DNA from 3 places in the Streptomyces sp. NPDC006208 genome. Region 3 is predicted to be linked to each of the others. Evidence: riboswitches for the same ligand, from Rfam matches in the RefSeq annotation. Region 3 holds a riboswitch; each other region holds the start of a gene.
The links. A riboswitch is a leader RNA that binds a small molecule or an ion and turns the genes downstream of it on or off. The one in region 3 is predicted to bind cyclic di-AMP.

Region 1: another riboswitch for cyclic di-AMP. It lies ahead of ABZ208_RS12985 (transglycosylase SLT domain-containing protein); the one in region 3 lies ahead of ABZ208_RS08785 (NlpC/P60 family protein).
Region 2: another riboswitch for cyclic di-AMP. It lies ahead of ABZ208_RS05920 (M23 family metallopeptidase); the one in region 3 lies ahead of ABZ208_RS08785 (NlpC/P60 family protein).

Annotation. Positions count from the first base shown of each region.
Region 1 is NZ_JBEXSW010000013.1:99,065-109,125, reverse strand. Features, by position in the region: gene ABZ208_RS12995 (helix-turn-helix transcriptional regulator) at 1-750, shown strand, start outside; gene ABZ208_RS12990 (FAD-binding oxidoreductase) at 861-2,246, shown strand; cyclic di-AMP (ydaO/yuaA leader) riboswitch at 2,641-2,801, shown strand; gene ABZ208_RS12985 (transglycosylase SLT domain-containing protein) at 2,806-3,672, shown strand; gene ABZ208_RS12980 (stearoyl-CoA 9-desaturase) at 4,566-5,657, shown strand; gene ABZ208_RS12975 (cobalamin-dependent protein) at 5,705-6,199, shown strand; gene ABZ208_RS12970 (methylaspartate mutase) at 6,196-7,653, shown strand; gene ABZ208_RS12965 (quinone oxidoreductase) at 7,646-8,539, shown strand; gene ABZ208_RS12960 (LuxR C-terminal-related transcriptional regulator) at 8,646-9,665, opposite strand; gene ABZ208_RS12955 (N-acetylneuraminate synthase family protein) at 9,824-10,061, shown strand, end outside.
Region 2 is NZ_JBEXSW010000006.1:15,214-25,274, reverse strand. Features, by position in the region: gene ABZ208_RS05960 (DEAD/DEAH box helicase) at 1-704, shown strand, start outside; tRNA gene ABZ208_RS05955 (tRNA-Lys) at 906-978, shown strand; gene ABZ208_RS05950 (hypothetical protein) at 1,135-1,839, shown strand; gene ABZ208_RS05945 (hypothetical protein) at 1,965-2,519, shown strand; gene ABZ208_RS05940 (Rrf2 family transcriptional regulator) at 2,653-3,096, shown strand; gene ABZ208_RS05935 (globin domain-containing protein) at 3,165-4,379, shown strand; tRNA gene ABZ208_RS05930 (tRNA-Met) at 4,809-4,882, shown strand; gene ABZ208_RS05925 (PP2C family protein-serine/threonine phosphatase) at 5,066-6,208, shown strand; cyclic di-AMP (ydaO/yuaA leader) riboswitch at 6,447-6,602, shown strand; gene ABZ208_RS05920 (M23 family metallopeptidase) at 6,614-7,660, shown strand; gene ABZ208_RS05915 (PrsW family intramembrane metalloprotease) at 7,834-9,108, opposite strand; gene trmB (tRNA (guanosine(46)-N7)-methyltransferase TrmB) at 9,270-10,016, opposite strand.
Region 3 is NZ_JBEXSW010000008.1:160,334-170,394, forward strand. Features, by position in the region: gene ABZ208_RS08775 (NlpC/P60 family protein) at 1-747, opposite strand, end outside; gene ABZ208_RS08780 (hypothetical protein) at 1,066-1,419, shown strand; gene ABZ208_RS08785 (NlpC/P60 family protein) at 1,490-2,662, opposite strand; cyclic di-AMP (ydaO/yuaA leader) riboswitch at 2,665-2,826, opposite strand; gene pcrA (DNA helicase PcrA) at 3,155-5,620, shown strand; gene ABZ208_RS08795 (M23 family metallopeptidase) at 5,730-7,352, opposite strand; gene ABZ208_RS08800 (alpha/beta fold hydrolase) at 7,587-8,426, opposite strand; gene ABZ208_RS08805 (cobalamin B12-binding domain-containing protein) at 8,777-9,190, shown strand; gene ABZ208_RS08810 (DUF5691 domain-containing protein) at 9,372-10,061, opposite strand, start outside.

The DNA of each region.
Region 1 (10,061 bases), on a different contig from region 3:
CGGGCCCACGAGCTCGGCCGCGACCCGCAGCCCGGCCTTGCCCTGCTGCGCCTGGCTCAGGGCAAGGCGGAGTCCGCCGCCGCCGCGCTCCGGCTCGCGGTGGCGGACGGGGACGGCGGCGCACGGGTCGGCCGCTGCCGGCTGCTCGCCGCGCAGGTCGAGGTCTCGCTCGCGCTCGGAGAGCTCGACCAGGCCCGGACGGCGGCTGAGGAGCTGGAGTCGATCGCACGCGAGTGGCAGCAGCGGTGCGAGTCCGAGACCACGGTGCTGCACGCGACGGCCGCGGCGGCCCGCGGTGCGGTCGCCTTCGCGGAGAAGGAGCCGGAGCGCGCCCTGCCTCTGCTGCACCGGGCGCTGGCGCTCTGGCTGGAGCTGGGTGTGCCGTACGAGGCCGCGCAGGTACGGATGACACTCGCCGCCGCGGACCGGGCCGCCGGGGACGCCGAAGGGGCGCGGCTGGAGCTTCAGGCGGCGCGGGCGGTCTTCGAACGCCTCGGCGCGGCCCCGGACGCGCGAAGGGCCGCCGCCCTGCTCAGTGACGTGCATCACCGTCTGCCGGGCGAGCTCACCGAGCGTGAGGCCGAGGTGCTGCGTCTGGTGGCAGCCGGCCGGACCAACCGGTCCATCGCCTCCGAGCTGGTGATCAGCGAGCACACCGTCGCCCGCCATCTGAACAACATCTTCGCGAAGCTCGACGTGCCCTCCAGGGCGGCCGCCACCGCCTACGCGTACACCCACGGCCTGGCGTGAGCGCATGGGCGGTTCTGCCCATGCGTGCCGCGGGGCAATGGGCTGTAACAGCGATGAGCGGTACCCGGCCCCGGGCCTACAACGGTGCTGAGGGAAAGGCGGTGGCGGCCATGACCACCTTCACACCGGCACTCGACGACACACAGGTGCAGCAGCTGCGGGAAGCCGTGCACGGCGATCTGCTCCGGCCCGGCGACGCGGGCTACGAGCAGGCCCGCAAGGTCTACAACGCGGTGCACGACAAGCGGCCGGCGATCATCGTCCGGGCCGCCGACACGGCCGACATCGTCGCCGCCGTCGACTTCGCCCGCGAGCGGGATCTGCGGCTGGCGGTGCGTGGCGGCAGCCACAGTGTCGCCGGGTACGGCACCTGCGACGACGGCGTGGTGCTCGATCTCGGGGGCATGCGCGGCATCCGGGTCGATCCCGGGGCGCGCACCGCTCGGGCCGAGGGCGGCTGTACCTGGGCGGATCTCAACCACGCCACGCACGCCTTCGGCCTGGCGACCACGGGCGGTGTCGTCTCCAGCACCGGAATCGGCGGTCTGACCACCGGGGGCGGCATGGGTCATCTGGCCCGGAGATGCGGTCTGGCCTGCGACAATGTGCTCTCGGCGGATGTGGTCACGGCCGATGGATCATTCCTGACCTGTACGCCGGAGCACGAGGCGGACCTGCTGTGGGCGCTGCGGGGCGGAGGCGGCAACTTCGGGGTCGTCGCATCGTTCGAGTACCGGCTGCATCCTGTGGCCGACATCCTCGGCGGGCCGACGTTCTATCCCCTGGACGCCGACGTGATGCGGGGGTACCGGGAGCTGATCGCGGACTCCGGGGACGAGCTCGGCGCGCTGCTCGTCGTGGGACTCGGGCCGGCGCTGCCCTTCCTGCCCGAGCGGTGGCACGGGCGGCCCCTGTGCGCGGTCGTGACCTGCTGGAGCGGCCCACAGGACCAGGACGAGCGCATCCGCGCACGGCTCGCCGGTCTCGGACCCGTCGTGGGGCAGCACCTCGGGCGGATGCCGTATCCGGTGATCAACACTCTCTTCGACGAGCTGCTGCCGGCGGGCCTCTTCCACTACTGGAAGGGCACCTTCAGTCACGATCTGCCCGACGGGGCGCTCGACGCGCATGTCGAGTACGGCGCCACCGCCCCTACGATCCAGAGCACGACGGTGATCTTCCCCATCGACGGTGCCTGCCACCGGGTGGGCCCCGCGGAGACCGCCTTCGCCTACCGGGACGCCGGCTTCTCGACGGCTCTCAGCCCGACCCTGCTGACGCGCGCCGACTGCGACGCCGCCATCGGCTGGGCCCGCGACTACGCCGCCGCCCTCCGGCCGTACTCCATGGCCGGCGGCTATGTGAACTTCATGGACCAGGACGACCAGGACCGGGTGCGGACCAACTACCGGCAGAACTACGACCGCCTGGTGGCACTCAAGCGGCGCTACGACCCCGGCAACCTCTTCCGCCTGAACCACAACATCGCACCCTGAGCGGACTCCCCGGCGCACCCCAGCGTCTCTGACCTGCACTGTTCCCGATCGGGCAGGAGAATGTCGCATGTGGGGTGAATAGTCCGAATTTAGCCTCGGTGTCTCTATAGCGATAAGTTGCGCTGCTTGTCGCTTTCTGATGTGCCGTCATGGCGCGGGTTGTTCCTTTCATTGCGAGTGATATCGGTCACGAGTGCAAATATGGTCAGTTTTCCCGCTTGGCCCAGTTCCCTTCTGTGGACGGCCAGTTGAGCTGTCGGGCGGGGAATTGATCACGAAATTTCCATGGTCGTATTCATAGGGTGGTTTGTGGTGTGAATTTCGGGCTTGTTCCATCCGGATGGCCTCGCCTACGGTCACCTCAATCCGGGTGGACCGCCGAATCCTGCCGCCGCCCGGAACCGCACCCACTCACGGACGTAGGCAGGAGCGGGGGACCCAGGTAAGCGCCGATCCGGCATCCGGAACGGCTCGGGGTGAAGTCGCACTCCCAGTGCGACCGGGCATCTCCAGCCCGAACCCGACAGCTCACCTCGCAGGCGACGGAGAGGAATTCGTCATGCCTGCAAAGGGTAAGCACCGCCGTCCCAAGTCCAGCTCCCTCACTCGGGGTTTCGTCGCCGCGGGTACCGGCGGCGCCGCGCTCGCTCTCCCGATGCTGGGAGCGACCTCCGCCGGCGCGGCGCAGCCGACGACGGCCGTGGCCGCCGAAAAGGCCGTGGCGCCGACCGTCGCCGTCGCCACGAAGGTGGCCGCGGAGAAGATCAGGCCCGTCACCTATTCCGTGGTGCCCGGCGACTCCCTTTACAAGATCGCGGGCAAGCATTCGCTGAGCGGTGGCTGGAAGCAGCTGTACAAGGACAACCGCGAGGCCGTCGGCGAGAACCCCTCGCTCATTCACCCCGGCCTCAAGCTGACGGTCGGCGCGAAGGCAAAGGCCAAGGCAAAGCCCGAGGCAAAGGCGGAGGCGCCGGCCCCCGCCGAGAAGCGGCCTTCCTCGTCCGACCGTGCCGACCGTTCCGAGCGCTCCAGCGCACCGGCCGCCGAGAGCGGCGCTGCCGAGCAGTCCGCGCCGGAGTCGGCTCCGCAGGCCGCCCCCGTGTACACCAACGACCTCGACGGCTGGATCAGGGAGTCGCTGGACATCATGGGCCGGCAGGGCATCCCGGGCACCTACGAGGGCATCCACCGCAACGTCATGCGCGAGTCCTCCGGCAACCCGCAGGCCATGAACAACTGGGACTCCAACGCCGCGGCCGGAACGCCCTCCAAGGGACTCCTGCAGGTCATCGACCCGACCTTCGCCGCCTACCACGTCCCGGGCACCGCGATGGACCCCTTCGACCCCGTCGCCAACATCACGGCCGCGTGCAACTACGCCGCCGACAAGTACGGTTCGATCGACAACGTGAACGGTCCCTACTGACCGAAAAGCTCTGCGATGCCCGGGGTTCGGCGGAGCCCCGGGCATTGTGCTGCCCCGACACCCTTCCACGAGCTTGACGCCCCGGGACCGTCGCGCCGGGCAACCACCAAGGTGCCCTGCCCTGGCCGGTCCGGGGGCAGTCCGTCATCGCCCCCATGGAATCCCCCACTCCCAGGAACCACCAACGGCCCCTGCCTTGACCGGCCCCGGGACCGTCGCGCCGGGCAACCACCAAGGTGCCCTGCCCTGGCCGGCCCCGCGACCGTCAGTCATCGCCCCCATGGAAACCTCCACTCGGAGCAACCGGCAACGGCCCCTGCCCGGGCCTGCCCGGCGACCGTCAGGGCCCGTTCTGTCCAAGTCCACTTCTGGCCTGTCCCTTTGCGGACACCGCATTCCCCGGAACTGCCCGTCTGCAGCTGGCAGTATTGAGTCAATAGCAATTCACCGCGCTGCCGGCGCGGTGTGATTGAGGGGGAGAAACACATGCCACGTCGTATTCACCGTGCCGTGGTCGCGGCATTCACGAGTGCGCTGATCGCAGGCGGTGCCGGAACGGTCTTAGCCGCCAAGTCCGCAGGTCATGACGGTAAATGGGATGCGTCTCATCCGGTTTCCGGAGGCGTTCTCAGCGACACCGGATGGGACGCCTCCGTTCCGGTTGGCGGCGCAAAGGGCGAGGACACGGGCTGGGACTGAAACACCCCAGGTTTCGGCGTAATTGAGCCATCGGCCCGGGCAGGTTCCGGCCCGGGCCGTGCGACGGAAACAGCGAGAGGGGCGGGATGGCGGCGGAGTCGCTGCGGCCGGCGCGAAGTGATCAGAACCATCACGGAATGGATCCCCGGGAAACGATGCGCGTCCTTCCGGGATTTCTGCAGCATCGGCTGACATTGTTCACCGGAAAACCGATCGAGGGCCAGAACTCGCCGGGCTGGACTGCCGGTTACCACCTGATCGCCGCCACGGCCGCCATGGTGACCGGCAGTGCGCTGTCCACCGGCGCCTGGATTCTCGGGGGTTGGTGGCTGCTCGCCTTGCCGGCCGGGTGGGCCGTCACCCTGCACGGCATGCGCAATCTGCGCATGATGATCTTTCACCAGTGTTCGCACCGCAACATGTACCGCCGCCGCACGACCGACATCGCCATCGGCCGCGCGGTCTCCTCGATCCTGGTGATCCAGAATTTCGAGCGCTACAGCCGTGAGCACGTGGCCGACCACCATGCAGCGCACCACATGACGCTCCGCGACCCGACCGTGCAGGCCTTCCTGATCAGCCTCGGCCTGCGACCGGGCATGACGCGGGAGGCGATGTGGCGGCGGGTGCTGGGCAAGCTGTTCTCGCCGCTGTTCCACCTCCAGTTCGCGCTCGCGCGGGCGCGGTCGTTCTGGAGCGCCTCGGCGGTGGCCGAAAAGGCCACCGCCACCGTGCTGTACGGCGGATCGGCCGCCCTCACCCTGGTGACCGGCACCTGGCCGGCGTTCCTCGTGGTGTGGTGCGTACCGCTGATCCCGCTGTTCCAGATGAGCAACACCCTCCGGCTCTGCGTGAAGCACACCTTCCCGCCCGCCGGGACGGAAGTGCGCCGTGGCCGTGCGTACTTCGCGAGCCTGACCAACGCCATCTTCATCGGCGAGGCCGCCCCGACGGGGCAGGGTGCCGGGGCCTGGTGCCGCTGGGTCGCGCGGATGCTGTTCGTGCACGCGCCCGCCCGCTATCTGGTGCTCACCGGTGACACCGTCGTGCACGACTACCACCACCGTTATCCCTCCAGCCGGGAGTGGTACGACTACCTCTTCGCCCGGCAGCGTGATCTCGACTCGGGGCACCGCGGCTGGCCCGGCTACGAGCACGTCTGGGGACTCGTCCCCGCCATCAACCGGGTCTTCGACTCGATCGCCGCCGCGGACCCCGAGGAGTACGACGCCGGGCGCATCGCCTCGGTGAGCAAGCGGGAACTCTTCGCCGCGTTCGACGACTGAAGGGCCCGGCAGCAGCCCGCCCGGCACCAGCCATCAGGACGGATCACATGACGGAGCAGCCGTTGCGCCAGCACGACCTCGATCAGTACGGGCCGGACCACCGCCCACGGTCCGTCATCCTCGGTGTCGCGGCCAGCGACGCACATGCCGTGGCCAACCATCTCATCGCCCATGCCCTGCGCAGCCTCGGCTTCGAGGTGATCAACCTGGGGACGTGCACCCCGGTGAGCGAGTTCGCCGCCGCCTGCGCGCAGCACCCCGAGGCCGAGGCGGTGATCATCGGAAGCCTCAACGGCCATGCCCTGGAGGACCTGCGGGACCTGCCCGCGGCCAGGGAGTCCGGCGCCATCGCGTGCCCCGTCGTACTCGGCGGCAACCTGTCGGTCGGCAGCCACAAGGAGGCTGCCGCACTCGACCGGCTCTACGCCCTCGGGGTGGACCGGATCCTCGAGGACCCCTCCGAACTGCCCGCAGTCCTGGACCAGTTGCGTGACGAGCGCGCCGCCGGGGCCGCTGCCCGGTCGCGCGCCGCCGCATCATGACGGAGGGGGCCCCGCTGCCGTCGCTCGCGGAGTCGGTCGGCTACATCCGTTCGCTGGGCAAACCGTCGGCGGCCGATGTGCTGGCCCGGGCCCGGGCGTCGGGCCGGGTGGCCGTGCAGCCGCGCTGCGGGGTCGGCGCACACGACGCGATGCGCGAGCTGCTCCTGGAGCTGGCCGCACAGGGCGCCCCCGATCTGCTCACGGTCACCATCGACTCCCACACCCGGCTCGGACGGTTCGAGCGGGCCCTCAGGCTCGCCCATCTCAGCCCACGCGAACTCAACGGCTACCCGCTGGTGGCGCACGGCTGGCAGCGCGGCCGGGAGCTCAACGAGGCCGTTGCCGCCCCGCTGCAGATCCGGCACGGCTCCCCGGACGCCCGGCTGATGTTCGAGGTCGCCGTGGCGTCCGGCATCACGTCCTTCGAAGGCGGCGGGATCTCGTACAACCTGCCCTACTCCAAGGACGTGCCGCTCGCCGATTCGCTGGCCGCGTGGGACGCGGTGGACCGGCGCTGCGGCGAGCTGGCGGAGCTCGGGGTCACCGTGGACCGGGAGCTGTTCGGCACGCTCACCGCGGTGCTGGTGCCGCCCTCGGTCAGTCTCGCCGTCAGCGTGCTGGAGGCGCATCTCGCGGCCCGCGCCGGGGTGCGGTGCATCTCGGTGGCGTACCCCCAGGGCGGGCATCTCGCCCAGGACGTAGCCGCGCTGCGGGCGATCCCCCTGCTGGCGCGCCGCTATCTGCCGTCCGGGATCGAAGTGCACGCCGTGCTGCACGAGTTCATGGGCGTCTTCCCCAAGGAGCGGGGCAATGCCGAGGACCTGATCCTGTACGGGGCGCTGGCCGCCCGGCTCGGCGGCGCCTCCAAGCTGCTCACCAAGACGTATCAGGAGGCGTACGGCATCCCGGACGCGGCCGCGAACGCCGCGGGCATCCGGCTCGCGCAGCGCGCCAACTCCCCGCTGCTGGGCTTCGTCGCGCCCGACGAGGAGGCGGCCGCCGAGGAACTGGACGGGATCCTCACCGAGGTGGCGGAGATCGTGGAGCCCGTACTCGAACGGCCCGACACGCGCACCGCGGTGGTCGACGCCTTCGCCGACGGCCGTCTCGACATCCCGTTCAGCGCCAGCCGGCACGCCCGGTCCGAGGTGATCCCGCGGCGGGACGCCACAGGAGCGATCCGCTATCTGTCGGCCGGCCGTCTGCCGCTGTCCGCCCGGAGCCTGCGACGCCATGGAGAGCAGCTGCGCGCCGGACCGGGCGCGGCGCCACAGATCGGTTCGCTGCTCGCCGAACTCACCGCGGACATCAACTACTTTCCGCTGCTGTTCGGGGAGACTGTGGGCAAGACGAGCGACAAGCCTCAGGGAGGACCCCGTGAAAGCCGTCCGAGTGCACCGGCCGGGAGGACCCGAACAGCTCGCGACCGAGGAGTCGGCGCAGCCAGTGCCTGAGCCCGGTCAGGTCCTGGTGCGCAACGAGGCGGTGGGCGTCAATTTCATCGATGTGTACTACCGCGACGGCACGTACCCCAGCGAACTTCCCTTCATCCCCGGCCAGGAGGCGGCCGGCACGGTCGTGGCCGCCGGCAGGGATGTGACCGGCTTCGCGCCCGGCGACACGGTGGCGTACGCGACCCATCGCGGCGCCTACACGCAGTTGGCGACGGTGCCGGAGGCCGGGCTGGTCCCGGTGCCCCAGGGGGTGACGGCGCGGGACGCCGCCGCCGTACTGCTGCAGGGGCTGGCCGCCCACTATCTGACCCATGACACGTACCCGGTGGCCGCGGGGGACACGGTCGTGGTGCTGGCCGCGGCGGGCGGACTGGGCCGGCTGCTCGTGCAGCTGGCCGCCCACCGCGGGGCGACGGCCATCGCGGTGGTGTCCAGCGCGGAGAAGGAGAAGGTGGCGCTGGAGGCAGGCGCCCGGCACACACTTCGTTACGAGGGGTTCGGCGCCCGGGTGCGCGAACTCACCGGCGGTGCGGGGGCGAACGTCGTCTACGACTCGGTGGGCGCGGCCACCTTCGAGGACAGCCTGACTGCTCTCGGCCGGCGAGGGATGCTGGTGCTCTGCGGGGCGTCCAGCGGTCCGGTGCCGCCGCTCGACACGGGGCTGCTGCGTTCCGGCGGTTCGCTGTATGTGACACGGCCGACGCTCGGCGACCATGTGGCGGGCAGCCAGGAGCTGCGCGCCCGGTCGGCGGAGGTCTTCGCGCTGCTTGCCGCAGGTGCGATCCGGCCGCTCGTCTCGTGCGAACTGCCGCTGGAACAGGCGGCCGAGGCGCACCGGATGCTGGCGGACCGGGCCACCACCGGAAAGCTGTTGCTGCTCCCCTGAGGGCGGCGGGCGCCCGGAGCGCCGCGTACGAGGGTGGCCGCCGGCACCGCCGGCGGCCACCGGTGTGTCCGGGCCGCGCCCGGTTCGGCCGTGGCGCCGCTCCGCGTCACGGGTTGGGGTCCGGTTTGACCATGCCGAGCGAGGTGGCCCGCACCCCGGCCTGGAACCGGCTGGTGGCGCCGAGTTCGTCCATGATGCCCGCCATGTAGCGGCGGCAGGTCCGGGTGGCCATACCCAGCTTGCGGGCAATGACGTCGTCCTTCAGACCGGTGGCCATCAGACGCAGGATGGAGGCCTTGATCTCCTCCGAGGTGCTGGCGTAGTCGACGTCACGCGGGTCGTACGGGCTGGCGGACTGCCACATCTTGTCGTGCATGCGCCACAGATGGCCCACGATGGTCTCGTCGGTCACGATCGCGGCGCCCGGCGGCCGCCCGCCCACCCGTTCCTGCGGGACAAAGGCCAGCGACCGGTCGAATATGATCAGCCGCTCGTAAATCTCCTCGGCCGTGCGCACCTCGGCGCCGAGTTCGGTGACCTTGCGGGTGTAGGTACGGGTGGCGAGGTTCGCCCGCACGGTGTGCTGGTAGAGGATGCGCATGGTCACGCCGCGCTTGAGCATCGTCGTGTCCCGCGCGATCGCCTCGTTGAGCGCCTCGGGGCTGCGCCCGCCGCCCGGCTGGACCGTGAACGCCTCGGAGGTGCAGGCGCGGGTGGCCGCGGCCAGTTCGCGCCGTACCGCTGCCGGGTCCTCGACCAGCCGCACACTCTGGGACGCCTGCGGCAGATGCCGATGGGCACGGTAGACCGGAGCGAGGGACCGCATCTGGCGGTGGATGCGGGCCAGTTGCTCCCGTCGCTCGATGATGCCGGCCTCCAGATGGGCGGAGAGCTCGGCCTCCGCGATCTCGGGGCTGGCGGGGACCGTCGCACTGCCGTCCTCGCCGCGGATGAGCAGGCGCAGGTCGGTGAGCACGGTCCGGATGCGCAGCACCTCGGCCTCGCCTAACGCGAGTTGCTCGGCGACATCGCTGTCATCGAAGACACCCTGGCGTACGGCGTGGTCGTACGCCGCCACGCAGGCGCTGTCCAGTTCGGGGGCGTTTGGTCTGTTTGATGTCGCCATACGTCCGTTCCGTCCGAGTCCACTAGTGGACTGGCCATCTTAGGACAGCGCTATGACACAAGGATTTCTTTTGTTGCGGTCCGGGCGGTGGCAGGATTGCTTGTGGGCCCGCGAAATGTCGTCGAGTAATCCGGAATTGGAAGGAAGACGGCACAGGTATGCGCGAACTTGAGATATCCGGCCGGCGAATCGCAGATGACACCGAGGCTTATGTCATCGCGGAGATCGGTCACAACCACGAAGGCAGCCTGGAAAAAGCGGAAGAGCTGTTCCGGCAGGCTGCGGCCTCCGGTGCGGCGGCCGCGAAGCTGCAGAAACGTGACAACAAGACGTTGTTCACACGGGAGATGTACAACCAGCCGTACACCGGCCGTAACAGCTACGGCGCCACCTACG
Region 2 (10,061 bases), on a different contig from region 3:
AGGTCGCCGCGGAGGTCTCCGTGCCGGAGCAGCCCGCCGCCCGCGAGGTGCGCGAGTCTCGTGACGAGCGTCCTTCGTACGACCGCCGGGACGACCGTGGCAACTTCGAGCGCCGGGAGCGCCGGGACGGCGACCGCGGTGGCTTCAACCGTGACCGTGACCGTGGCTTCGAGCGCCGTGACAACGACCGTGGTGGGCGTTCCTTCGAGCGTCGTGACGACCGTGGTGGCCGTCCCTTCGAGCGTCGTGACGACCGTGGCGGGTTCCGCCGTGACGAGCGCCGTGACAACGACCGTGGCGGCTTCAACCGTGACGACCGTGGTGGGCGTTCCTTCGAGCGTCGTGACGACCGTGGTGGCCGTCCCTTCGAGCGTCGTGACGACCGTGGCGGGTTCCGCCGTGACGAGCGCCGTGACAACGACCGTGGCGGCTTCAACCGTGACGACCGTGGTGGGCGTCCCTTCGAGCGTCGTGACGACCGCCCGTCGTCCGGCTTCCGTCGTGACGACCGTCCGTCCGGCCACCGTGGCAGCGACCGTCCGTTCAACCGCGACCGCCGTGACGACCGCCCGTCGTCCGGCTTCCGCGCCGGTGGCGGCGACCGCCCGTACGGCCGCCGCGACGACCACCGCGGTGGCGCCGGTTCGAGCTCCGGCTCGTTCGGCCGCCGGGACGACAAGCCGCGCTGGAAGCGCAACGGCTGACCGGTTCGCCGGCAGTGGCTGACTGAGCGGCAGGGCCCGTACGACACCTCGGTGTTGTGCGGGCCCTGCCGCTTCTCACCTGCCGGGACGAACCGCGAAGGTGCCCACTTGGGAGGGCTTCGGGCCCAGGGACATGACGGGGAAGGGATACCCGATCGGCTCCGGGGATCTCTCCGGCTATGCTCAGGGGTGTTGTGTCGAGGGCCGTTAGCTCAATTGGCAGAGCAGCGGACTTTTAATCCGTTGGTTGTGGGTTCGAGTCCCACACGGCCTACCGCTCAGCCCCAGGTCAGATCCGTTCCGGCCTGGGGCTGACCTTGTTCTCGGGGCCGATCCGGCCGATTGCTCGGCCGGTCACGGTGTCGTTCGAGGACAACGAACGGGACATCCCTTCCCGGAACGGGGAACACCTGTGCGGCACCATGACCGCATGAAGTCTCTCGCGCGCCTGCCGCGCCTCCTGTTGCCCGTGACGGCCGTGGCACCCCTTGCCCTTGCCCTGGTCGCCTGCGGAACGGAAACCGCCGGAACGGAAGCCGCCGGGACGGGAACCGCCGCATCGGGAACCTCTGGTAGCGGATCCGCCGGCTCTGGAGCGGACCGGTCCGAGCTGGAGGCACGTGCGCGTGCCGCCCAAGTGGCGATCGAGAACGTCTACGTCACCGAGGTGTCGGGCTATGAGGTGGCCAAGCAGTCCGTGGGCGTCCTCGGCGCCGACGGGTTCTCGGCGACGTATGTGGAGCAGGGCACGGGTGTGCAGATACGCCTGGGTGTCGATCGGGGCTCCATGGACGCGGCAAGCTGCCCGAAGGCCCCGCTCGGTGTCGGCAGCGCTGCGACCGGCGGCGCCGTCGAGTGCGTGGAGGACGGCAAGAGGTGGTACCGCAGGAGCGGCTCGGAACACGAGTACGTGACCGAGGTGGACGGGCGGCTGGTGCGGGTCAACGCCGACACCGGGAGCGTGGATCGTGCCACCCTGCGCAAGGCGGCCGAGGCCGCGCACGCCGCCGACGACGCGGAACTCGACGCCGTACTTCCTCCCGGGCAGGGCGACGACGGGCAGCCGGTCGAGCGCGGCGATCTGCCGCCGGTCGGTGACGGGGCGCCGAACAACGAGGTGGGAACGAGCGGTTGAGCACCGGGGCCGGCCCCCGGCCCCGAGACGGGCATGGGGCCGCCGGCGGCCTGACCCGTCGGCCCTGTCCTGATCCCCCGGGAGCGGGCGACGGCGGACGGACGGCGGACGGTGAACGGAGCGGAATGAGGCGGCGGACCCGATGCCGTGTCGATGCGGCGGCGCGGGCGGCGGTGGCCGCTTGTGCGGCTGCCGCCCTTGCCGGCTGCGTCGGCACGAGAGACGAAGCGGAGAGCGAACCCGGTCCCGCGGCGGTCGAGATCACCGCGGTGCGCGGCGACGAGACGTACCCCCTGACCGCCAAGATCACCGAGTGGGAGGTGCGACCGCACCCGCAGGTTCCCGAGGGCGGAGACGCGGTGCACTTCGCCTACCGCACGACCAAGGCGCGGCCCCTGCCGGTCACTTCGGTGGAACTCGCGGTCTGCGCGGTGGACTCGGCGGACGTCGTGCTGCTGTGCAGCACCATCGCCGTGGACGACAGGCCCGGCGACTCGCGGCTGGAGGACGGCGACTCCTGGATCGGCCCCGTCACCGATCCGGACCTGTCCGACACGGCCCGCGTCCTCCTCCTGCCCGACCAGCTCCGCCCTGGCCTCCATGCAGGCGACCCCAAGGACGACGACGGCTATGACCCACCCCTCCTCCCGGGGCCCGGCGACCGGCTGCACACCCGCTGAAGGCCGCCCGGCCCCTCGGCCTGACGATCCCCACCATGATCTTCCGAGGTGCTACCACGGACGCGACGGCGGAGCCCTGCATCAGGCCACCCCCTAATGCGCATGCTGAATGCCAATTTGATAGCTTCATGGTGTGCGACTGACCAAGTTCACCGATCTGGGCCTCCGCGCCGTGATGCGTCTCGCCGTTGCCGAGCACGGCGGGTCGCTGACCACCCGCGAGGTGGCGGAGGCCATGAACGTGCCCTACGCGCACATGGCCAAGGCCATCGCCCGGCTGCAGCACCTCGGGGTCGTCGAGGCGCGGCGGGGGCGCGGCGGTGGGCTTGCGCTGACCGGACCGGGGCGTGAGACCTCGGTCGGCCGGCTGGTCCGGGAGCTCGAGGGGGAGGGGGAGGTTGTCACCTGCGAGGGTGACACGCCCTGCCCGCTGCGCGGGGCGTGCCGGCTGCGGCGGGCGCTGCGCGACGCGCAGGAGGCCTTCTACGCCACCCTCGATCCACTGACCGTGGCCGACCTGGTGGCCTCGCCGACCGGGCCGGTGCTGGTGGGTCTGACCGGGCGCCGCATCGAGTGAAATCCGTCCTCGTTCCGGGGTCGGCCGCGGCCAAAAATACGAAGATTAAATACCAATTAGGAGTCGCTGTGCTCTCCGAGCAGTCCGTGCCGATCGTCCGCGCCACCCTGCCTGCCGTCGGTGCCGCCATCGGCGACATCGCCGAGCTCTTCTACCGGAAGCTCTTCGAGGACCGGCCCGAGCTGCTGCGGGACCTGTTCAACCGCGGCAACCAGGCCAACGGGGAGCAGCGGCAGGCCCTGGCCGGTTCCGTCGCCGCCTTCGCCGGCATGCTGCTGGAGCACCCCGGTGAACGGCCGGACGCGATGCTCGCCCGCATCGCCAACAAGCACGCCTCGCTCGGTGTCACCTCCGACCAGTACAAGCTGGTCCACCAGCATCTCTTCGCCGCGATCGCCGACGTGCTCGGTGACGCCGTCACCCCCGGGGTCGCCGCCGCCTGGGACGAGGTCTACTGGCTGATGGCCAATGCGCTGATCGCCGCCGAAGCCCGCCTCTACCAGGAGGCCGGGACCGCCGAAGGCGACGTCTGGCGGCAGATGGAGATCGTCGAACGGCACGAGGAGACCCCCGAAGTGGTCTCCTTCCGTCTGCGGCGCACCGACGGACACCCCGTCGCGCCCTTCCGGCCGGGGCAGTACGTCAGCGTCCAGGTGCAACTCCCCGACGGCGCACGGCAGATCCGCCAGTACAGCCTCTCCGCGGCGCCCGGTTGCCCGCAGTGGCGCATCACCGTCAAGCGCGTGCGGGGTGCGCGCGGTCCCGAGGGCGAGGTTTCGTCGTGGCTCCACGAACACGCAAGGGTGGGCGATGAGTTGACCGTGTCCGTCCCGTTCGGCGACCTCGTGCTGCGCGAGGGCGACGGTCCGCTGCTGCTGGTCTCCGCCGGCATCGGCAGCACACCGATGCTGTCCGTGCTCGATCACCTGACCGCCGTCGGATCGACGCGCTCTGTGGTCGTGGTCCATGCCGACCGGAGCCCCGCCGAGCACGCGCACCGTGACGAGTTGTGCCGGCTCGTCGAGGCGCACCCGAACGCGAAGCTGCACCTTTGGTACGAGGAGGCCGGTGATCCGGCCGGTGAGGCCGCGACCGGGCAGGCGGACGTCGGAGTGCTGGATCTGCCCGAGGGGCTGACCGCCTACCTGTGCGGCCCGCTGCCGTTCATGCGCGCGGTGCGCCGCGATCTGCTGCTGCGGGGTGTACCCGCGCGGGCGATCCACTACGAGGTCTTCGGTCCCGACCTGTGGCTCGGTCAGCAGAAGGAGAAGGCGCAGACCTGAACCCGGACACGACAGTCCCCGGCGGTCCTCATCGGTTCCGCGAGTCTCAGTCGTCGCTGAGGACTCTTGTCGCCGACAGGATCTGCCGGGGGCCTGGCCAGAGCCGAGACTAGGGTCACGCAGGCTTCTGGACGTCTCCAGGAGGCGGGTGCGGCTCCATCCGGTTGTCCGGTGTATGCAGAATTTTCCTCCTTATTTCTCCCTAGTCAAGAACTATGTTCGGTTTGGTTCTATTGGGATCCCGTGCTCCTGCAGCGGCCGGCTCACCGGTCCTCGGCAGCCGCGGATGAGGCTTCCGCCCGGGCGGAAGCCTCAAAGAACTGACGGACGAGGGCAGGGGCGATGTGACAGGAAAAACGGGGAATATGGCCGTCGGCCGGAAAATTGGTCGGGACCGTGCTCCGGATGGCGTAAGGTTGTGTTCACCGACGCGGGGTGGAGCAGCTCGGTAGCTCGCTGGGCTCATAACCCAGAGGTCGCAGGTTCAAATCCTGTCCCCGCTACTAGCAGGCAGTGGCCCGGTTCCCGATCGAAAAGATCGGGAACCGGGCCTTTGTCGTGTGCCGGAGAGCCGGCCCCTTCGCCCGGTCGGAGGACGGCGGGTCGCTGTTCGGCCCGGCAGCCGGGAGCCTTGAGGGGGCGCGGTACCGTCCGCGCCCGGAGGAGGACCGGGCAGGAGAACGGCATTGGGGCGAGAGCAGGGCAGGATCTGGAGCGCTCAGAGCCTCGTCCGAGTGCTGCCCCCGCTGATGATCGTCGGTGGGGTGGTCTTCGATCTGCTGACTCCGCCCCAGTTCACCGCGGTCCCGATGTTCGCGGCGGCTCCGCTGATCGCCGCACCGCTCTTCAGCTGGTTCATGACATTGCTGACCGGGATCGCGGCGGTCATGGGTGTGACCGGCCTGCACTTCTACAACCAGTCCATCGGGGAGATCACGTCGTACACCGAGGTGAGCACCGTGGTCACCGTCTCGGCGCTCGCCCTGCTGATCAACACGGTCGTCCGGCGCAGTGGCGAGCGGCTCGCCTCCGCGCGGGGGATCGCGGAGGCGGCGCAGCGGGCCGTGCTGCCGGAACCGGCGGGGCGGATCGGCGGACTGCAGGTGGCTGCTCGGTACGAGGCCGCCCAGGCGGACGCGTTCATCGGCGGCGATCTGTTCGCCGTGCAGGAGACGCCGCACGGTGTGCGGCTGATCGTCGGGGACGTACGCGGCAAGGGGATGGGCGCGGTGGCGGTCGTGGCCGTCATCGTCGGGGCCTTCGGCGAGGCGGCCGAGCAGGAGGGCTCGCTGGAGGGCGTGGCCCTGCGGCTGGAGCGGGCACTGGCACGCGAGACCCCCCTGCGGGAGGGCCTGGACGCCGTCGAGAGCTTCACCACAGCCGTACTGGGTGAGATCCCGCGCGAGGGCGGCCTGGTGCGGCTGGTGAACCGCGGCCATCCGGATCCGCTGGTGCTGCACGGCGACGGGAAGGTGGACAGCCTGGTGCCGTCCGAGGCGTCGCTTCCCCTGGGAATGGGGGACTTGGGGAGGTGGCCGGACCGGGCGGAGGAGTATCGGGTGCCCGCCGGGTCCACGCTGCTGTTCTACACCGACGGGCTGTCCGAGGCGCGCGATGCCGACGGGGTGTTCTACGACCCCCGGGCGCGGCTGCGCGGCCGGCTGTTCGCCGGGCCCGAGGAACTGCTCGACGCGGTGGTCGCCGACGTACGACGGCACACCGGCGGTGGGGCGAACGACGACATGGCGCTGCTGGCGGTCGCCCGGCCCGCGGAGAGACGGCCGGAGCCGGGCGCGAGGGTGCCCGTGACGGCCGCAGAGGAGGAGTAGCGACCCCGGCGCCACGCTGTGTGATCGAAGGACACCACTCCGCATAACATTTGACGAACCGTCAGAACAGGGAGTGTCCTGAGTGGCGATCAAGTCGCCCGATTCCGGACGGTTGTGTCCAGATAAGTCCTGGCCAAAGCCGTTAATGATCAGTCGGAACAGCTTGGAATCCGGCCCCCGTGTCTATTAACGTTCGATAACGCAGCGCGGTCGTCACAACCGTCGCAAGAGACGGCACCGTGCGCACGCGCCGAATCCCGCAAGGGAACCGGGGAACCACCAATTGGGGTGAATCGGGCGTCTTTTGCCGTGCTGTACGCGGCCGAAGTGCCTGTAGGAGACCTTCCTGCTCCGAACCCGTCAGCTAACCCGGTAGGCGAGAAGGAAGGAAAGGAGTGCGCCTTCGTGGCGTCCAACATGCCTGCCCCCGAGGCCCCCTTCGTAACGAGTCCCTTCGGTGACGATGCCGGGGAGCGGGAGTGGGAGGAATGGAACCCCACCGCGGACTCCGTCCGTCCGGTGCGCGGCCGGCACCGGGTCGTCAAGCAGCGCGGCGGTCTCGCCCGTAGCTCCACGGTGCTCGGCGTCGGTGTGATCGCCGCAGTCGGCGCGGGTGGCATGGCCACCGCGCAGGACAAGCCGGCGGTCTCGATATCGCTTCCCGACGCGATCACGGACAAACTCCCCGACGCCAAGTCCCTGCCGGGCGTCGGCTCCCTCATGTCCGACGACTCGGACTCGGGGAACGACAACACCACGACGCTCGGCGGCGTGACGACCGCCGTCGCCGACGGCGACGCGGCGGGCTCCCAGCGGACGGCCGACGCGGGCGAGGCGCTGCGCGCCCGGATCCTGCAGCAGGCCGAGCAGCAGCAGGCCGAGGTGGACGCCGAGGCGAAGGCCGCAGCCGAGAAGGCCGCCGCCGAGCAGGCGGCTGCCCTGGCCGAGAAGCAGCAGACCGCGGCAGAGGCCAAGGCCGCGGAGGAGAAGCGCAAGGCCGAGGAGGCCGCCGCGGCCAAGGCGGAGGCCGAGCGCCTCGCCAAGCTCGCCGCGAGCTACTCGCTGCCCACCTCCTCGTACACGATCACCTCCACCTACGGCGAGTCCGGCTCCATGTGGTCCTCCGGCCAGCACACCGGCCTGGACTTCGCGGCCCCGACGGGCACGCCGGTCAAGGCGGTGCACGGCGGCACCGTCACATCGGCCGGCTGGTCCGGTTCGTACGGCTACCGCATCGTCCTCGAGCTCGAGGACGGCACCGAGGTCTGGTACGCCCACCTCTCCTCGATGACCGCCACCGCGGGCCAGAAGGTGACCACCGGCGAGACGATCGGCCGCGTCGGCGCGACCGGCAATGTCACCGGGCCTCACCTGCACCTCGAGGTGCACACCGCGGGCGGCTCGGGTCTCGACCCGATGGCGTGGCTGCGGGACAAGGGCCTCACCGTCTGACGGTCCCCACACCGGCCGATTCACCGCTTTTCCGTCCGGATCGCCCGCCCCCTCACCCCCGTGGTGAGTACGGGGCCGGGCGGCTTCCGGCTGCCCGCGCACCGGTGGCGGGCACCGCGTACCCCGGCGGTCGCGGTGTCCCCCGACCTCCGGGCTGCCGGTCCCGCCCTTCGTCAGATCCGGTAGGGGTTGGGCCCGCCGTAGTTGCGGTACGGAGGTGGCACCCGCACCCGTCCGGTGGCCTGCGCCGCATAGCTGAGCGAGGGACCGGCCACCTCCCTGCGCTGCCACAGATGGTGGAGCAGCTCCTGCTCGCGCTCCGCGAAGTCCGGGCCCATCGCGCCGCGGTGGGCCCGGTGGCGCAGAAACGCGAGCGAGGTCGCGAACGCCTCGTACTCCGAGACAGCATGCCCCGCGGCCGGGCCGTAGGTCCGCCGGGCGAAGTCGCGGGCCATCGTGCGCGCCCGCATGGACGACAGTGCGGGCGGCTCGGCGGGCAGCAGCCAGCCGGCCGCGGCGTACGCGGGCAACTGCAGGGATATCGTGCGCAGCTCGCGCTGCCTGGTCCATATCGTCAGCCAGGTCAGCAGCCCGAACGCGGGCACCATGAACGCCCCGTACACCGCGTAGAAGCCCCACGGGCCGAACAGCGAGACGGAGCCGTTCCACAGGGCGTGCACGCCCATCGCGAGGACGAGACCCAGCAGCGGCAGCGCGATGCGGCGGATCCGGCGGCGCCGGGCGGCGAGCGCGGCCATCCCGAAGCCGATGCCGGTCAGCACCGTGAAGAGGGGGTGCGCGAACGGCGACAGCACGATGCGTACGAAGAAGGTCGCGGCGGTCACGGACGCCAGTCCCGAGGTGCCGATCTCCTGGTCCTCGCCGAAGGCGTTCCCGAGATAGAGGATGTTCTCGGTGAAGGCGAAACCGGTCGCGGTGAAGCCGGCCACCACCACGCCGTCGACGATCCCTGTGAAGTCACGGCGGCGGAAGAGGAAGATCAGCAGGATCGCGGCGGCTTTGGCGCTCTCCTCGACGACCGGCGCGATCACGGTCGCGCCGAGCGTGTCCGCCGATGCCGGATCGGCGGTGGCCGTGGCGATCCAGCGGGTCGCGAAGGTGTTGGCGATGATCGCGATCAGCGCGGCGGCGCAGGCGCCCCACGAGAACGCGAAGAGGAGATTGCGCCAGGGGCCCGGTTCGACCCGGTCCAGCCAGCGGAAGGCCGTCATGAGCAGCGGGACGGGCAGGGTGGCGAGTCCGAGCCCGACCAGGAACCCGTGGGTGCCGGTCTGTTCCCGTACCAGCGCGAGGATCACCAGTCCGCACAGGGCCAGCAGCGTGATCAGCACACCCGCGCGGACCGCCTTGCTCCGCCACACGCGGGCCGCGCGCGGCCGGTAGCGCGGACGCCCGCGCTGCGGCACGGCGGTGAGCAGATGGTCCATCTGCCGCTGTTCGCAGGCGGGCACTGCCGGATGCGACGGCCCCGTCGGGGTGTTCGGCGGCGGCGGCGCGTGCTGCGCGGACGGCTGGGACATCCGTCGACCCTAACGAGGGCCACCGACACCTGGCGATGGTGTTTGCCACAGGCCGTGGCAGCAGAGGGTCAACCGGTGGGCAGTACGCGGCGGAACAGCAGGTCGTGGACCTTGTGCCCCTTGTCGAGCCCCTGTCCCTCGAAGCGGGTCAGCGGGCGGAAGGCCGGCCGCGGGGCGTAGCCGCCGTCCTCCTGGGTGTTCTCGAACTCCGGGTGCGCCGAGAGGACCTCGAGCATCTGTTCCGCGTACGGCTCCCAGTCGGTCGCGCAGTGCAGCAGCGCGCCGGGCCTGAGTCGCTGGGCGGCGAGGGTGAGGAACTCGGGCTGGATCAGCCGGCGCTTGTGGTGCCGCTTCTTGGGCCAGGGATCCGGGAAGTAGACCCGCAGGCCGTCGAGCGAGCGGGGCGGGAGCATCTCGCGCAGGAGGATGATCGCGTCACCGTTGGCCACCCGGATGTTGGACAGCCCGTTCCGCTCCGCGAGACCGAGGAGGTTGCCCTGGCCCGGGGTGTGGACGTCGGCGGCGAGAATCCCGGTCTCCGGGTCGTCGGCGGCCATCTGCGCGGTGGCTTCGCCCATCCCGAACCCGATCTCCAGGACGACGGGCAGCCCGCCGAACATCTCCTCGAGATCGAGCACACCGTGCCCGTCGATGTCGAGGCCCCACACCGGCCACAGCCGCTGCAGCGCATCGCCCTGTCCCGTGGTCACCCGGCTCCGCCGCGGCTGGAAGCTGCGGATACGGCGCTCGTGGTGCGAACCGGCGGGATCGGCTGCGGGCCCGCCGGGGAAACGGGGCTCGCCCTTGGCACGTATGAAGGGCGGCCGGTGGGCGTCGGGGGTGGGGTTTCGAAGCTCAGA
Region 3 (10,061 bases):
GATGGCCTGCGCGGCACGGCTGTTGGGGGCCTGGAGGCCTGCCCGGGGCGCCGCCGAGCGGTCCGCACGGGTGGCAGCGCTGCCGGGCCCCGCAACCGGTCCGCCGGACTCGTAGGCGGCGCGCTGCTCCTCGGTGAGTTCGGCCAGCAGCCGCTCGGCGGCCGCGAGCTTGGCCCGGACGGTCGACTTGTGCTCGGCCAGCTCGCGCCGGCGGGCCTCGAGCTGGTCCATCCGCTCGCCCGCCTGCGCCCTGAGCCGGGCAAGCTCCATCAGCTCCCGCTGGACGCCGCCGACAGCGGTCGCCTGCCGATCCCCTGTCCGCTCGGCCAGCGCCGCCCGTTCCAGGTAGTCGTCGGGGTCCGAGGTGAGCGCGAGCTGCAGCCCGGGATCGAGGCTGCCCGAGCGGTACTGGGCGGTCGCGAAGGAACCGAGGGCGTTGCGGGAGGCGTTGAGCCGCTCGGTCCTGCGGGCGGCCTCGTCGCGCAGCCTGCCGAGCGACCTGCGGGCGCTCGCGGTCTCCTCCCGGGCCCCGTTGTACTTCTCGGTGGCCACCTCGGCCTCCTGGTAGAGCCTGTCGACCCGGGCCTTGATCTGTGCGGGGGTGAGCCGGGGTTCGGCGTGCCCGGTCCCTTCGAAGGCGGTGGCCGTCGCGGCGCCGGCGAGCGCGAGAGTGGCGGCCGTACGAGCGGCCTGGCCGCCGAACGGTTGCTGCCTGGGTTTCCGGTGCGCTGCCACGGGGGCGTCCACGTCCTTCCGTTCCCTGCGGGTCCGGCGGCGCGCCGCACAGGGGAAGCGGCCCGCCGCCGGACATCTCGGCGGTGGCGGCCGAACCGTCCGGCTGCTCAACGGCGTTGGGGAGTCGGCCACCTGACGAAGGACGCTAAGCCCGGCGGTCACGGGACAGCGGACCAAGGACCGAAAGTGAACGAAGGTGGACAGCTCGGACCGCTTTCTGTATGCGGGTTCCTCGCCCGGGCCCACATTCCCGCGCCGGCCTGACCGATGCTCCGAATGAGGCTCCCCTTACAGGAGGGCAGTGGTAGGGGCAGGGCTAGGCTCCGCCTCATGGACGTACTCATCAATGTCTTCGTCGCCCTGCACATCATCGGCATCGCCTCCTTGCTGGGCGGCTTCCTGACCCAGATGAAGGCGATGGGCGCGGGCACGGCGCGCTTCACCCCGGCGATGCTGCACGGTGCCCTGACGATGCTGATCACGGGCGTGGCGCTGGTGGGCCTGAACCAGGCGGACGACCAGCCGGTGAACAACCTCAAGATCGGCATCAAGCTCGCGGTCCTGGTGGTGATCCTGGCACTGGTCTACGTCAAGCGCGACGAGGAGAAGGTCGACAAGGCGGTGTTCGGCGCGGTCGGCGGCCTGACCGTGGCGAACATCTTCATCGCGACCCTGTGGACGTGAGACGTCCCCGAGGACAGCGCAGCGCCCGGGCGGCTCGGCCGCCCGGGCGCTGTTTTGCGCTTCGCCCCGGTCAGGCCGGGCGGACGCTGCCGTAGATCGGCATGTAGTAGATGGACTCCTCGCGGACGTTCGCGCCCGGCTTGGGGGCGTGGATCATCTTGCCGCCGCCGATGTAGATGCCGACGTGGCTGATGTCGTCGTAGAAGAAGACCAGGTCTCCGGGGACCAGGTCGCTCGTCGCGACCCGCTGGCCGACCTTCACCTGGTCCCAGGTGGTACGCGGCAGCTCGACGCCGGCGGCCTTCCACGCCGCCTGGGTCAGGCCGGAGCAGTCGTAGGAGCTGGGGCCGGTCGCGCCCCAGACGTACGGCTTGCCGATCTGGGCGCGGGCGAAGGCGAGCACCTTGTCGGCCTTGGCGGCATAGCCGCTGTCGGGCGATGTGCCCGTGCCGGTGCCGGTGCCGGTACCCGTCCCCGGGCTCGTGTCGTTCTGCTGCTCCTGCTGCCGGCGCTCGGCCTCCGCCTGGGCTCGGGCCTCCGCCTCCGCCTTGGCCTTCGCCTCGGCCTTGCGGCGCGCCTCCTCCTCCTTCTGGCGCTCGATCTCCGCGAGCCGGGCCTTCTCCTGCGCCGTCAGCTTCGACAGCAGTTCGCGCGCCTCGGCGAGCTTGGTCTGCACGGTCCGCTTGCTCTCGCGCAGCGCCTGCTGCGACTCGGTGAGGGACTCGAGGCTCTTCGTCGCCTCGGACCGCTGCTCGGCGGCGGCTGCCCGCTCGGTCTCGTACTCGCTGATCGTCTCGCGCTGCTGGTCCGTCATCCGGTCCATCAGCTGACTCTGGTCGAAGTACGCCTGGGGACTGTCGGCGAACAGCAGGGCGGCGGTCGGGGTGACCGCGCCCGTGCGGTACTGCGCCGCGGCGTAGTTGCCCAGCGCCCGGCGGGACTCGTTCAGCTTCTCGGTGCGCTGGGCGGCCTCGTCGAGAAGCTTGCCGACCTCGCGGCGCTTCCCCTCCGTGGCCTCCTTGGCCTTGTTGTACCTCTGCGTCTCCGTGCCGGCCTGCCGGTACAGGTCGTCGACCTTCTTCTGCACCTCCTCGATGGAGGGCTTCGGCTCGGCGGGCGCGGCGCCTGCGCTCTGCGAGGACAGCAGGGTGACACCGGCGAGGGCGGCCGTGGTGAACCCGACGGCGGTCGAGGGTTTCGCCGTACGGCTGCGGGGCTTGCGATGCGACGCCAAGGCCGACATCTCCTTCTTCCGTGGACCGCCTACCGGGTTAGCTGTCGGGTTCGGGCGAACGGAAGATGCCCTACGGACCAGTTCGAGACGGGTCCGATTCACCCCAGTTGTGCATAGTGGGTCCCCGGTTCCGAACTTCCTTGCGGAAGGCCAGGATTCGGCGCAGACCGCCCGATGTGACGTGGGTCGCCAGGGGGGTACGGGCCGTCTGGACGAGCACGCTAGCCAACTCGTGCGGCTGCTGGGAAGGTTGATGTTCGATTTGTCCGATACATTTTCGTGACCTTGCCTCAGGCATGGGTGAGGGGTACCGGGGGTAACCGGGACTCCGTCATGTCCGGAGCCGGTCCTGGCCTACAGGTCAGCGCGCTGCGCGCGGGTGCGGACATCGGGCCGGGACCCGGTTCCGAGCCCGCCGCCGTACCACTTCCCGCTCCCGGGAGTGCGGGGTTTCGGGCGGCGTCCACGTCTGTCGGTGGGGCGGCCTAGACTCGTAGAGCGATGAGCAGCCTCTTTGACGACAGCTTCCTGGCAGACCTCCAGCCCCACGCGGAGGAGCACCCGCCGCCCCCAGAGGAGTCGGCTCCGGAGCAGGTTCCGGACGATCTCTTCGAGGGCGCTTTCGACGTGCCCCCGGCCAGGGACGGGTACTACCGCGACGGAGCTCCGCGCCCCGTCCTGGACCCGGCAGCCCTCCTCGAAGGGCTGAACGAACAGCAGCGCGCCGCCGTCGCGCACACCGGGTCGCCGCTGCTCATCGTCGCCGGAGCAGGATCCGGCAAGACCCGGGTGCTCACCCACCGGATCGCCCACCTGCTCGCGACCCGCCATGTGCACCCCGGCCAGATACTGGCGATCACCTTCACCAACAAGGCCGCCGGTGAGATGAAGGAGCGTGTCGAGCAGCTCGTCGGGCCGCGGGCGAACGCGATGTGGGTCTCCACGTTCCACAGCGCATGCGTCCGTATCCTGCGCCGCGAGTCCAAGAAGCTGGGTTTCACCTCGTCGTTCTCGATCTACGACGCGGCCGATTCGAAGCGGCTGATGGCCCTCGTCTGCCGGGACCTGGACCTCGACCCGAAGAAGTTTCCGCCGAAGTCCTTCAGCGCCCAGATCTCGAACCTGAAGAACGAGCTGATCGACGAGGAGACCTTCGCGGACCGCGCGGCTGGGGGTACCTCCCAGGCCGGAGGCTCTGGGGGAGGTTTCGAGAAGACGCTGGCCGAGGCGTACCGCATGTACCAGTCGCGGTTGCGCGAGGCCAACGCCCTCGACTTCGACGACATCATCATGACCACCGTCCACCTGCTGCAGGCGTTCCCGGACGTGGCCGAGCACTACCGGCGACGGTTCCGGCACGTCCTGGTGGACGAGTACCAGGACACCAACCACGCTCAGTACACACTCGTGCGCGAGCTGGTGGGCACGGGATACGAGGACCTGGGGCCTGCCGAGCTGTGCGTCGTCGGTGACGCCGACCAGTCGATCTACGCCTTCCGTGGGGCCACCATCCGCAACATCCTCCAGTTCGAGGAGGACTACCCGGAGGCGACGACGATCCTGCTGGAGCAGAACTACCGCTCCACCCAGACGATCCTCTCGGCCGCCAACGCGGTCATCGAGCGCAACGAGAGCCGCCGTCCGAAGAATCTGTGGACCAACGCCGGGGCCGGTGCGCAGATCACCGGCTATGTCGCGGACACCGAGCACGACGAGGCCCAGTTCGTCGCCGACGAGATCGACCGGCTGACCGACAACGCGGAGGCGAAGGCCGGCGACGTCGCCGTCTTCTACCGGACGAACGCCCAGTCCCGTGTCTTCGAGGAGATCTTCATCCGCGTCGGACTGCCGTACAAGGTCGTCGGCGGAGTGCGCTTCTACGAGCGCAAGGAGGTCAGGGACGTACTCGCGTATCTGCGCGTCCTGGCCAACCCGGAGGACAACGTCCCGCTGCGCCGCATCCTCAACGTGCCCAAGCGCGGCATCGGCGAGCGCGCCGAGGCGATGATCGACGCGCTGGCGCTGCGCGAGAAGATCACCTTCCCGCAGGCCCTGCGCCGCGTGGACGAGGCGTACGGCATGGCGGCCCGTTCCGCCAACGCCGTCAAACGGTTCAACGTGCTGATGGAGGAACTGCGTACGGTCGTCGAGTCCGGCGCAGGACCCGCCACCGTCCTCGAGGCCGTCCTGGAGCGCACCGGCTATCTCGCCGAGCTGCAGGCCTCGACGGACCCCCAGGACGAGACCCGTATCGAGAACCTCCAGGAACTGGCCGCCGTGGCTCTCGAGTTCGAGCAGGCGCGCGGCGAGGAGGAGGGCACCGGCACCCTCGCCGAGTTCCTGGAGCAGGTGGCACTCGTCGCCGACTCCGACCAGATCCCGGACGAGGACGAGGAAGGCACGGGGGTCATCACGCTGATGACGCTGCACACCGCCAAGGGCCTCGAGTTCCCCGTCGTGTTCCTCACCGGCATGGAGGACGGCGTCTTCCCGCACATGCGGGCGCTGGGCCAGACCAAGGAGCTGGAGGAGGAGCGCCGGCTGGCGTACGTCGGCATCACGCGTGCCCGCGAGCGCCTGTACCTGACGCGCTCGACGATGCGGAGCGCCTGGGGCCAGCCCTCGTACAACCCGCCGTCACGCTTCCTCGAGGAGATCCCCGGCCGGCACCTGGACTGGAAGCGCACAGGGCCGATGGCCGCACCCGCCGGGCCCACGTCGGGCATCGCGTCGTCGCTCTCGTCCGCTCGCTCGCGCGGGGGTGCCTCCGGTTTCGCCACGCGGCGTACGACCGACAAGCCGGTGATCTCGCTGTCGGTGGGCGACCGCGTCACGCACGACCAGTTCGGTCTGGGGACCGTCGTGGCGGTGATGGGGTCGGGTGCGGACGCACAGGCGACGATCGACTTCGGGGACACCAAGCCGAAGCGGCTCCTGCTGCGGTACGCGCCGGTCGAGAAGCTCTGAACTCTGAGAGGCCGGGGCTGTCCTCCGCGGCAGCCCCGCCGGGTTTCGGGGACGGCTCGCCGGGACGGGTTTTTGCAGGCCCGGGTTCTATTACGTCGGGTTCAGGCTGTTACGTCGGGTTCAGGCCGTGCGAACGCAGCCACTGCAGCGGGTCTATCGCCGAGCCGCCGCCCGGCCGGACCTCGAAGTGCAGGTGCGGGCCGGTGGAGTTGCCCGAATTGCCCGAATAGGCGATCACGTCACCGGCCTTGACCGTGCCGGAGCGGATCTTGGTGGTGCTGAGGTGGCAGTACCAGGTCTCGGTGCCGTCGGCGGCGGTCACGATCGCCATGTTGCCGTAGGCGCTGTTCCACTGGGTGCGCACGGTGCCGTCGGTGGCGGCCATGACCTCGGTGCCGTACTGGACGGGGAAGTCGATACCCGTGTGCACGGACATCCAGTTGACGCCGGACTGGCCGTAGTACGCGCTGAGGCCGTCCTGCTTGACCGGAACGACGAACTTGGGGCGCAGGGCCTCTCGTCGTGCCGCCTCATCAGCGCGCTTCTTCTTCTCCGCCGCCTGGCGCGCCTTGAGATCGAGTCGTTCCTGGGTGCGCGAGGCACGGTCACCGAAGTCGCGGGCATCGGCGCTGAGCGCGGCGAGCTGCGTGTCCATCTTGCTGTTGGCGGCGATCTGCTTGACGGACGACGGGTCGGCGGCCGCCAGGTTGGCGGTGCTGTCGTCCTTGGTGTCGCCGCCGATGTCGCTGACCGACGCGGCGGCGATCCCGGCGACGCCCATCACGCAGGCGGAAGGCACGGCGACGGTCAGCAGGGCGGAGCGCTTGGCGGGCGTACGGCGCCGGCCACGGCTGCCGCCGGAGCGGCGGACCGGGCGGGGCGTGACGGACGCCGAGGGAACGCCGGCGGCCATGGTCCGGGTGAGGGCGTCGTGTTCGTCCTCGACGTCGAGCTCGTCCTCCGGCTCGGCGGCGGACTCTTCTGCGGTCTCGGCAGCGGCTTCGTACGCGTACTCATGGTCGTAGTCGTAGTCGTACGAGGCTGCCGGGTCGGTGTCCGCTTCCTGGTCCGTGTCGCCCTGGGGGTCGGCGTCCGTTCGGAAGTCGGTGTCCGTGAAGTCGCTGCTTTCGAACTCCGTGGCCTGGAGCTCCGTGCCCTGGAACTCGGCCGCGGTGTCGTAACCCGCCTCGTAACCGCTGTCGTAGCCGGTCTCCTGGCCTGCCGTCTCGTACCCGGCGCCGTTCGTCTCGTACCCGGCGGCCTCGAAGCCGGTCGTGTCATAGCCCGCGGCCGGGACGAACTCGTGCTCCGGCGTGAACTGTTGGGGTACAAACGCGTCCGTCGTGCCGGTGGCCCCGGCGGAGTTCCAGGCGGTGGCGTCGTAGGCGCCGGTGTCGTAGCCCGGTGCGGCCCAGTGGCCGGTCGCGTCATGGGCGAAGGTGGCCGCGGCCGTCTCGTACTGGCCGGTGTGCGCGCCCTGGTTCCAGGCGCCGGCGTCCCACTGGCCGGTGGTGTCGTACTGCTGGTCGTACTGCGGCTGTTGGGCCTGCTGCGGCGACGCGTAGGCGTCGTAACCCGTGGACTGGTGCGATCCGGTGTCCCACTGGGTCGAGTCGTACTGGCTGCTGTGGCCCGCCTCGTAACTGCCCGGAAGGGCGCCGAAGAGCGGGTCGGAGTCGAAGCTGCCGGCGGCGTAGCCGTTGTATCCGGCGTGGGCGTGCTGGTCGTTCACCAACTTCTCTCTCGCCTCGGCAGCAGGACCAGTGTCCGGAACCACCGCATGGCGGGGCTCCAGGGGAAAGCAGTGGCGCGACTGTACCCGGCGGTACGCGACGGCGACAATCTTCAGCGGGAACCAGGCAAGCAGGAAACGGGCATTCGGCCGCCTTTCGGCGGGGTGTGGGCAGAGCTTTGGCCCTACGTTCGAGAAATGTTCGATGTCTCGACGCCCGCTCAGGGGGGTGGATCAGGCGACGGAGACTGCGCCCGAGTCGCCCGTGGCCGACTCCTCGGCATCGAGGGTCTGGCGGATACGGGCCGCGACGGCAGGGTGGACCGGCAGCGCGAGATGCCCGATTCCGCTGACCCGCACGTTCTCCACGATCAGATCCGGGTGGTCGATGCAGGCCGTCTCGATCGGGGCCATGATCTGGTCGAGATCGCTCCAGAAGCACACGAAGCGCGTCCGGCAGCCCGGAGCGGGACTGCGCAGCTCCTCGATCACCGGGGAATCGGGCCGCATCTGCCGCACGACCGGGTGCGCGCCGGCGAGGGGCGCCACGGTGGTGCCGGAGTGCGGGGTACCGAGAGTGACGAGCGTGCGGACGCGCTGGTCGCCGCCGAGGCGCTGGACGTAGTACCGCGCGATGAGGCCGCCGAGGCTGTGCCCGACGATGTCGACCTCATGGTGCCCCGTGCGGATGCAGATCTCTTCTATGTGGCGGCCGAGCAGCTCGGCCGCCGTGCGGACGTCGCGGGTGAGGGGGGAGTAATTGAGGCACTCGACGTGGCGTCGGCCGGGGCCGACGAGGGAGCGGCGCAGCAGGACGAAGACGGAGCGGTTGTCGATGAAGCCGTGGAGGAGGACGACCGGGACCGCCGTGGCCGTGCCCAGAACCCGTGCGGCGTCGGGCCCGGGATCCGCCGCGAGCCGGCCCTTCCGGCGCACGGGGCGCTCGGGCGTGAGCCCGGAGGGGTAGAGGAGCAGATGCGCGGCAAGAATGGCCAGCTCAAGGGCGGTGGCACGCAGCAGTGCGGCCGAGACGCGAAGGTTGAAGCACGGAACGTTGAAAGGCAGAACCTTCATGGCCGACCTCCTGAACGGCACGCGGGAGACGGCTCCGTCCCCCGTGTGCCCTCATGGGGTGCTTGCGAGGTCGACGGCGGTGCCGTACCACCGTGCCGTGCGGCTGTCGGCACGGTGGTACGGCGACCTGGAGTGGACCTGTGGCGGCTCCCCTTTGCGCCGTGCCTGCGGGCGTGTGGGACGCCTGGTGCTGATACGGCGCGCTATGAAAATGTCCCAGGTGTGATTTCCCCCTCGCCGACCACCGCGAAACGGCCGGTTGCGGGATGCTGGACTTCTGGCGATAACGTTCGTTCACTCTCCGCGTCTGCCCGTGGCGGCGCAGTCGGTGTGTGGGTATGGAGGCAGTGATGGGTGTGACCGGTCCGATCCGCGTGGTGGTGGCCAAGCCGGGTCTTGACGGCCACGATCGCGGCGCCAAGGTGATCGCGCGTGCGCTGCGTGACGCCGGTATGGAAGTCATCTACACGGGGCTTCACCAGACCCCCGAGCAGATCGTGGACACCGCGATCCAGGAGGACGCCGACGCGATCGGCCTCTCGATCCTCTCCGGAGCGCACAACACGCTGTTCGCCAAGGTCATCGAGCTCCTCAAGGAGCGCGACGCCCAGGACATCAAGGTCTTCGGCGGCGGCATCATCCCCGAGGCGGACATCGCGCCGCTGAAGGAGATCGGCGTGGCGGAGATCTTCACGCCGGGGGCCACGACGGTGTCGATCGTTGACTGGGTCAACGCGAACGTGCGCGAAGCCGCTGACGCGTAGCCCTCGAGGGCGCGACAGCGGGGTGGCCCAACCCGGCCTGCCCGGTCCGTGTGCAGGGCGCCCCCGGGGCGCGCTTCTCCCGGGCTCGGACCGGTCCGTTTGCGTCCGTCCTTGGGGCTGCGCCCCGGGCTGGGCTGGTCCGTCCGGGTGACCTGGGCCGCTCCGGGGGCCCGGAGATTCCTCAGACGGCCCCGTTCAGCTCCGCGTGCATCGTCGCGCGGAGCGTCAGCGTCGAGACCAGGCGCTGGAATGCCTCCGACCAGTAGCCTCCGGCACCGGGCGAGGCGTCCTCCTGCTCGTCCGGGGTGGCCGTCAGGACTTCCAGGCGGCGGGCCTCGGCCGGGTCCAGGCACCGTTCGGCCAGGCCCATCACCCCGCTGAAGCTCCACGGATAGCTGCCCGCGTCGCGCGCGATGTCGAGCGCGTCGACCACCGAGCGGCCCAGCGGCTCTGCCCACGGCACCGCGCAGACGCCGAGGAGCTGGAACGCTTCCGACAACCCGTGGGCCGCGATGAACCGCGCGACCCAGTCCGCCCGCTCGTCCGCCGGCAGTGTCGCGAGCAGCTTGGACCGTTCGGCCAGTGACGTCGTGCCGGGACCGGTCGCAGGCGGGGTCGCGGGTGGGCCGAGCAGGGCGCGGGACCAGGCCGCGTCACCCTGCCGCACCGCCGCCCGGCACCACGCGGCATGCAGCTCGTCGCCCCAGTCGTCGGCCACCGGCAGTGCGACGATCTGCTCCGCCGTGCGCCCCCCGAGCCGGCCGGGCCAGACGGACAGCGGGGCGGACTCCACCAACTGGCCCAGCCACCAAGACCGTTCGCCCCGGCCCGAAGGCGGTGTCGCCACCACGCCGTCACGCTGCATGTCCGC